Regions from separate parts of the Liberiplasma polymorphum genome, predicted to be linked through region 1. Evidence: a T-box and tRNA genes for the amino acid it is inferred to sense, from the RefSeq annotation. Region 1 holds a T-box; the other holds one or more tRNA genes.
What was found. The T-box of region 1 lies ahead of ACHAJD_RS09420 (valine--tRNA ligase). A T-box ahead of a tRNA ligase gene usually reads a tRNA of that ligase, here a tRNA-Val.
Positions count from the first base shown of each region.

Region 2: it encodes a tRNA-Val, which carries the amino acid that the T-box ahead of ACHAJD_RS09420 (valine--tRNA ligase) is inferred to sense. The anticodon was not compared.

Region 1 is NZ_JBIOAG010000057.1:3,512-7,954, forward strand. Features, by position in the region: gene lon (endopeptidase La) at 1-1,240, shown strand, start outside; gene yihA (ribosome biogenesis GTP-binding protein YihA/YsxC) at 1,295-1,879, shown strand; T-box leader at 1,915-2,122, shown strand; gene ACHAJD_RS09420 (valine--tRNA ligase) at 2,164-4,443, shown strand, end outside.
Region 2 is NZ_JBIOAG010000002.1:54,615-59,057, forward strand. Features, by position in the region: gene ACHAJD_RS00830 (recombinase family protein) at 1-1,217, shown strand, start outside; tRNA gene ACHAJD_RS00835 (tRNA-Leu) at 1,454-1,539, opposite strand; tRNA gene ACHAJD_RS00840 (tRNA-Val) at 1,541-1,615, opposite strand; gene ACHAJD_RS00845 (YczE/YyaS/YitT family protein) at 1,694-2,344, opposite strand; gene ACHAJD_RS00850 (thioredoxin family protein) at 2,420-2,650, opposite strand; gene ACHAJD_RS00855 (permease) at 2,655-3,692, opposite strand; gene ACHAJD_RS00860 (ArsR/SmtB family transcription factor) at 3,692-4,054, opposite strand; gene ACHAJD_RS00865 (YbaN family protein) at 4,181-4,443, opposite strand, start outside.

The DNA.
Region 1 (4,443 bases):
AAAGACATCACTTGCTCAATCCATTGCAATGGCATTAAACCGTAAGTTTGTTAAACAATCCCTTGGTGGGATTAAAGATGAATCTGAAATACGCGGTCATAGAAGAACCTATTTAGGGGCATTACCTGGACGAATTTTACTAGGAATGAAAAAAGCGAAAGTTATTAACCCGCTATTCTTACTTGATGAAATTGATAAGTTAGGTAGCGATTATAAAGGGGATCCAAGTGCTGCTATGTTAGAAGTCCTTGACCCTGAACAAAATCACCGTTTTAGTGACCATTATTTAGAAGACCAATATGATTTAAGCCAAGTATTATTTATTGCAACCGCAAACTACCTCGGTAACATTCCAGCGCCTCTAAGAGACCGTATGGAAATTATCGAACTATCAAGCTACACAGAAATTGAAAAATTTAATATTGCTAGAAAACATCTTATTCGCAAACAATTAAATTCACACGGACTAGATCCTGAAAAATTCAGCGTTCAAGATGAAGCTGTAATGAAAATGATAAGAGATTATACGCGTGAAGCGGGTGTTCGCCAATTAGATAGATTGTTTGGTTCAATTATTAGAAAATCAATCAAAATAATCCTTGGTGATAAAGTTGAAAAAGTAAGCATTACTGTTGATAATATTGAAGATTTCTTAGGAAAACCTAAGTTTTCAAATAATCAAGCAGATAAAGAAGATCAAATTGGTGTAGTTACTGGACTTGCATATACACAATTTGGTGGCGATACATTACCAGTTGAAGTTGCTTATTACAAAGGTAGCGGAAAACTCGTTTTAACAGGGCAACTTGGTGATGTTATGAAAGAATCAGCTCAAGCTGGGCTTTCTTATATCCGTGCAAATCATGAAAAATATGGTATTGATAAAAAACTATTTGACGAATCAGATGTGCATATTCATGTACCTGAGGGGGCAATTCCAAAAGATGGTCCAAGTGCAGGAGTCACTATCGCAACGGCATTAATTAGTGCGTTTACACATAAAAAAGTTGATCATGCTATTGGTATGACAGGAGAAATTACTTTAAGAGGACGTGTCCTTCAAATCGGTGGATTAAAAGAAAAAGCCATCGCTGCCCATAGAAGCGGACTCAAAAAAGTACTTATTCCAAAACAAAACAGTCGTGATATTGATGAAATACCTGATGATGTTAAAAACAACTTAGAAATCATTCCAGTAGAAACGATTGATGAAATCATTGCCCATATATTAAAAGCTTAAATAATACATGTAGGCAATCAATTGATTGCCTACCTATTTTTATAGGAGAAAACGATGATTAAAACCGTAGAAAAACCAATTACTATAGTAGAAGAAAAAGATTATCCAAAAACGAATTTACCTGAGTTCGTTTTACTTGGTCGTAGTAATGTAGGGAAGAGCTCATTTATTAATACGCTTTTAAATCGAAAAAACTTTGCGTATATCTCCTCTAATCCAGGGAAAACACAAACATTGAACTTTTATTTAGTTAATGATGCATTTTACTTAGTCGATGTTCCTGGATATGGCTATGCAAAGGTAAGTAAACGTAAAAGAGAAGCTTTTGGAAAAATGATTGAAACCTATTTAAGTTCACGTACAACTTTACAGCATATATTTTTACTCATTGATAGTAGACATGCACCAACTGAACATGATCATTTAATGGTCGGTTTTCTAAAGTTTATAAATGTTCCATTTTCTATTATCATGACAAAAGCAGATAAATTATCTAACAATCAACAGCAAAAACAACTCGGGATTACCAAAAGAGAATTCACACTAACTGGTGATACTGAGATTATATTATTTTCTGCAATAACAAAATTAAACAAAGAACATATCGTAAGTAAAATTTTTAATATGTTAGAAAATTAGTGTTGAATAAGCCATTGCCTTATGATACACTTTATGTAAATACAATGCATAGGAAGAGTAAATAAATTTTTGATGATAGAGAACTAGTGTTTGGTGGAAACTAGTATAAAGGTTTATTGAAAGTCACCTAGAAGTAGATTTAATGAATAAAGTAGTTAAATCCGTCTGTCCGCGTTAAGGCATTAAGCGCTAGTTTTTTAATAAACTAGAACTAAGGTGGTACCGCGATTATTCGTCCTTAACAAATTTGTTAAGGATTTTTTTATTATTAAGGAGGTTTTAATATGTTATCAAAGAAATATGAACACAAAACAGTAGAAGCTGGGCGCTATAAAATATGGCGTGATGCAGGTTATTTTAAAAGTGGAGATTTATCTAAAGAACCTTATACGATAGTGATACCACCTCCGAATGTCACTGGTAAACTTCATTTAGGCCACGCTTGGGATAATACATTACAAGATATTATTATCAGACAAAAAAGAATGCAAGGATATGATGCATTATATTTACCTGGAATGGATCATGCGGGTATTGCCACTCAAGCAAAAATTGATGAACGTTTAAAAAGTGAAGGCATTAATCGCTATACTTTAGGGCGTGAGAAATTTTTAGAAGAAGCATGGAACTGGAAAGAAGAATATGCCGGTTTTATTCGCATGCAATGGGAAGCACTTGGTGTAAGTGTTGATTATGATAAAGAACGTTTTACATTAGATGAAGGTTTAAATGAAGCTGTTAATGAAGTATTTATTCGTCTTTATCAAAAAGGGTTAATCTACAGGAAAGAACGCATTATCAACTGGGATGTTGAAGCGAAAACCGCTTTAAGTAATATTGAAGTAGAGCACAAAGAAATTGAAGGTGCATTTTATTATTTCAAATATATGTTAGAAGATAAAAGTGATTATTTACTTATTGCAACCACACGTCCTGAGACGATGTTTGGAGATACCGCATTAATGATTCACCCAGAAGATGAGAAACGAAAAAAATATGTAGGACAAAAAGTATATATTCCTGGGACCAATGTATTAATTCCAATTATTGAAGATGATTATGTTGATAGAGAATTTGGAACAGGTGCAGTAAAAGTAACCCCTGCACATGATCCAAATGACTTTATAGTCGGTGAAAGACATCATTTAGCTATGCCTTTATGTATGGAAGAAGATGGCAAAATGAATCATATGGCTTTTCAATATGAAGGCATGGAACGTTTTGCATGCCGAAAAGCACTAGTTAATGATTTAAAAGAAAAAGGCTTATTGACTAAAATTGAAACACTTAAGCATAGTGTCGGACACAGTGAACGTACTGGTGTTATCGTAGAACCACGACTTTCAATGCAGTGGTTCGTAGATATGAAACCTTTAGCCGATCGATCACTCATTGAATCAACCGCAAATTTTATTCCAGCACGTTTTGAAAAAATCTTTAAACGCTGGATGGAAAATATTCAAGACTGGTGTATCAGTAGACAGTTATGGTGGGGACACCGTATTCCTGCTTATTATAAAGGTGAAGAAATTTATGTAGGCAAAAATCCGCCCGCAGGGTTTGTTCAAGATGAAGATGTATTAGATACTTGGTTTTCATCCGCACTTTGGCCTTTTTCAACCTTAGGTTGGCCAAACGAAACTGAAGATTTTAAGCGCTACTATCCAACACAAACAATGGTAACTGGGTATGACATTATTTTCTTTTGGGTTGCTCGTATGATTTTTCAAGGACTAGAATTTACAGATCAAACCCCGTTTGAACACGTTTTAATTCACGGATTAATTCGTGATGAACAAGGTAGAAAAATGAGTAAATCTTTAGGCAATGGTGTGGATCCTATGGATATCAAAGAACAGTTTGGTATGGATACATTACGTTATTTTTTAACCACAAACTCTGCGCCAGGACAAGATTTGCGTTTTGAAATTGAGAAGGTAGAATCAAGTTGGAACTACATTAATAAATTATGGAACATTTCTCGTTACATACTGATGCAATATGAAGATGAAAAAATCGAAGATTTTACTATACATCATGCTGATTTATCATTAAGTGATGAGTGGCTATTAAGTCGTTTTGAAGAAACACTTGAAACTGTAAATGAAAACTATGATAAATTTGAGTTTGGTGAAGCTGCAAAAAGTTTGTATACATTTGCATGGGATGACTTTGCGAGTTGGTATATCGAAGTTAGTAAAGTTACTTTCCAATCAAATGATGAATTAGCTAAAAGAACTTCAAAAATTATCATGGCAAATATTCTTAAAGATATATTGAAATTATTGCATCCATTTATGCCGTTTGTAACTGAAGAAATATTCTTGAAATTACCAAATCAAGATGCTGATTCTATTATGATTTCAAACTGGCCAAAGGGATATGGTTTTAGAAACACTGAAAGTATAAAGCAATTTAATATCATTCAAAACTTAATTACGAAATCGCGTAATATTAGAAATGAATATCAAGTTGCACCAAGTAAGCCAATTGATATTTATATTGAAGCTAGTACACAAATTCAAGCATTACTCAACAATCAGATTAATTTATTACAAAAATTC
Region 2 (4,443 bases), on a different contig from region 1:
TGGCTGAGGAAGAATCTAAAAATACCAGTGAAAATGTTAAATGGAATGTTCGTTCAAGGTTTGCCGAAGGAAAGTTTTACGCTGTAAGTAAACGAATCTTAGGCTATGACAATGCTGATGATGGTTCACTAATTATTAATGAAAATGAAGCAAAGATAGTTAAACATATTTTTAATGCTTATACGACAGGAACACCTGTTGCAGAAATATGCGACCAATTAAATCATGAGGGTATTAAGACTAAGTTTAGTAAAAAAGTTTGGGACTCTACTGCTGTTCTTGGAATACTTAAAAACGAGAAATATACAGGAAATGCATTGCTTCAAAAAACATTAAGGCCTGATTTTAGAAATAAGAACTTAATTACTAAAACGCATGATTTACCTATGTACTATGTTCAAAACTCTCATCAAGCAATCATTCCCATTGAGCAGTTCAAAGAGGCAGAAAAGATACGGTTAAAAAGAATTGAAAAATACCATTCATGCACCAACGAGGATGAACTTAAAGAAAAGTTTAATGTCAGGTCAGAGTATGCCGGCTTAATAACATGTGGAACTTGCGGTAAGACATACCGATTTAAACGTAACAATATAGGGACTCCTTATGAAAAAAGAATCCTTAAATGTGCTTCAAATAAAGGAAAGAAAACATGTGTCAATAACGATATATTTTGTGACACATTTGATGAGGTTTTAATGAATCAGATTAACTTAATTCTTAAGAACAAAAATGGCTTTATAAAAGCCCTCGAGCTCGCTTTTAATAAGCATCCATTGGTCATAGAAGCAAAAGAGAAACTAACCGAAACACAGGGCAAAATGATGGCCTTAAAAAGCAAATCAAATCACTATGTTGATTCCAATGATGAATATGACAATAAAATTTTAGAAGAACTGCGAGATCAAATCAATCTAATGAACAAGACAGTAATCGAAATCGAAAACTCACTAATTACTACGCTAAATGTAAAAAACAAAGTGAAAATCCTAAAGAATGTTATATCTGAGCTACCAGCCTTTGTAGAAAATGTAAACGAAGTTGATTATAACTTAATATTTAATGACATTGTCATTCATGAGAATAAAACCATTGATTTTAAGATACGTTTTGCTGATACAGAATCCAAAAAAAATGAAGTAATATTCTCAGGAAATGTTGAATACTTTATACGAAAAACAAAACACAAACTCAAGCATCGTATAGTGATTGTTTAAAGTTCAAATCCCCCTAAAAAACTACCCTAAAAACCATCAAATCCCCCCGGTACTAAAATAACAAAAAAAGGTGCGCTTCACTGAAAATGATACAAAAATCAGTGAAAATACACCTTTAAATCTCTTGAAAATAAGCATTTATTTCTTAAAATAAAAAAGTTTATCTATCATTAAACCGCTCAACAAAGCCATATAATAGGCTTTAGGCGTGATAAATAAACTCGGTATGATTATGATGGTGCGAACGGGGGGACTTGAACCCCCACGAGCTGTGCTCACATGGCCCTCAACCATGCGCGTATACCAATTCCGCCACGTTCGCGTGGTGGAGACTGAGGGATTTGAACCCACGACCCCTTGCACGTCAAGCAAGTGCTCTCCCACTGAGCTAAGCCTCCTATGAGACGAGTAGAATTATATCACTTTAAAACCTTTAAAGTCAAGAAAAACTACCTGTTTTTAGACAAGAAATTGATTTAATTTAATGTATTAGGATCAGATTCGAAATGACTTCTTATTTTTGATAACCATTTTATTTGAAATGCAATAATTGGCCCAATTGTAATCGCTAATAATACACTGCCATAATTTACTTGGCCAAACCCAATTGATGCCATAAACCCAAATATAATCGCTAATGTAATGGCTAAACTTTCAATAATGATTCTTGTTACTAAAAAACTGTTAATTCTTAGTAATTTCATCAGAACAAACGTGAACTCTTCAAAAATCATCGCCGGATATCTCGTGACATAGACTAAAGCTAAACCAAATGTTAAAACAAAAACACCGATAATGAATAATAGGGTTCTATAAAAAATATTAATCACGATAAAATTATCAAAAACAATAAGATCCCAAAAATCAATACTTATCGCAACACTAAAAATTGGCACTAAAATAAAAAAATACTTTAACTTTTTATTATATATAATTACTACAGCTAAAATAGTCCCATTTATAAGTGCACTTGCAGTCCCTATAGTTATTCCTAGTAGATGACTAAGATTATAGGTTGTTGTATCCCAAGGGCCAGCACCGAAGTTGCTTTTGATGACTAAAATGACGCCTAACCCAATAATTAAAAATCCTAAAAAATATAATGTAATGTTTATTGCTTTACTCATAGTTAACCCTCATATCTTTGCTTAGTTTATTATAGCCTATTAATGCATAAAAAAATTGACAATTTGTCAATTTTTTTATTTTAACAGTTCTGCAATACGTTTAGGAGGTAATATTTTACCTACTAACTTAACTTCACCATCTACTACTAGTGCTGGGGTTGCTAAAACACCGTAATCTGCAATAGCATTAATGTCTGTTACTTTTTCAATTGTTGCATCAATCCCTAAAATCTCTAATGCTTCTTTGGTATGTTTTTCAAGTAACCCACATTTCTTACAGCCTTTGCCTAATACTTTAATTTCCATTATTTTAACCTCCTATAATCATTCCTGCGATTAGTCCGACCACCGCAGAAAGTGTAATAACTAATATAAAAAACGTCGATGCTTTTTTAAGTCCTAGTACTTTCGATATAACAATCATGTTTGGTAAACTAAGCGATGGTCCTGCAAGCAGCAAGGCTACTGCTGGACCCTTGTGCATACCAAGCGTATGGATAAACATATTGACAATTGGTACTTCAGTTAATGTCGCAAAATACATGAATGCCCCAAACGTTCCTGCAAGTAAATTTGCTTGATACGTATTATTGCCCACTAAACTTACAACGAAATCTTCATTTAATAAACTGCCAATAACCCCAGCTAGAAATATCCCAATGATAAATAATGGAATAATTTTTTTAGCGAGTAAAAAGGTTTCTTTTCCCCAATTAAGTAGTTCATCTTTTTCAAAGAATAAAACCATTTGAATAATAAGTAAGCCCACAACGATTAAGGTCGGAATCCAGTGAATATACCAAAATATTAAGACAAGTAATAATGTAATGAAAAAGACGCTGTTTTGAATAAAGCTTCTAGATGAAGCATCTTTTTGATCAAACACTTTTTCATCCGCTGAAACAACTTCACTTTTTCTATATAAAACAAACATGATCAACCCGATAATAATTGATAAAATAATGGCTCCAATAATACGGCTTAATCCAATATCAAACCCAATTAATGTAAATGTCATCGTAATGGCTAATATATTAATGGCAGGGCCTGAAAATAAAAATGTAATGGCCGGCCCAAGTCCAGCCCCCTTTTTACGGATACTTGCAAACATTGGTAAGACAGAACATGAACACACTGTTAATATTGCGCCCGAGACTGCAGCGATAACATAAGCCATCCCTTTATGGGTTTTTGGTCCAAAATACTTAATGATTGCTCCTTGAGACATAAAAGCAACAATCGCGCCTGATAAACTAAAAGCAATGGTTAAAGAAATGAGGCGTTTAAGTATAAAATAATCTTTTAAAGCTATTAACCCATCTAATATTATATCCAGTATTATTTGCATCAATTATCACTTCCTTCATCTTTAAGGGTACAAGAAAATGGTCTTTGATTAATCAAATCAATACGTTTTCGATCTTCGTTTAAAACAGGATAGCTTAACAAATCCATTTCTAATAGGTTGATAATTTTATGAAGTGTTGTGTCATTTAAAACATGTGAATAGTAAATAAATTGATCTTTTCTTTCACTTTGAACATAGCCTAAGTCTTTTAACTTAGACAAATGTTTTGAGATTTTAGGTTGGGATTCGTTTAACAGTTCTACCAACTCACACACACAAAACGATTTGGCTTTTAATGCAAGTAATATTCTTAATCTTGTTTCATCAGATAGTAATTTAAATAAGGCAGATAAATTTTCCATAAGACACCTCATATTCTTTTATGCGTATATGCTTATATAAACATTATAGCATTATAAAAAAGTTAGTAAACCTTTTTTATAATTAAACATCGATTGTTTAATTATTATTAGTTTACTAACTTTTACTTATAAAATCGAGTCTGAACTTTTAACAAATGGTGCGTGACGTTTTTTGATCATCACTTCTTTAGATAAGGTCTTTAACATTAACAAATGGGTTGTGACCCCTAATCCTATAATCCCTAAAAGCATCGTTAGATAAAGATTATACATCATATAACTTGATAGACTTAATGTGGTCCAAAGTAAGATTATTGCACCGATTTTAGTCTTAATATCAATGGCTTTATAGGTAATGTAACTGTAAATGTAAATGCCGAATACTTTAT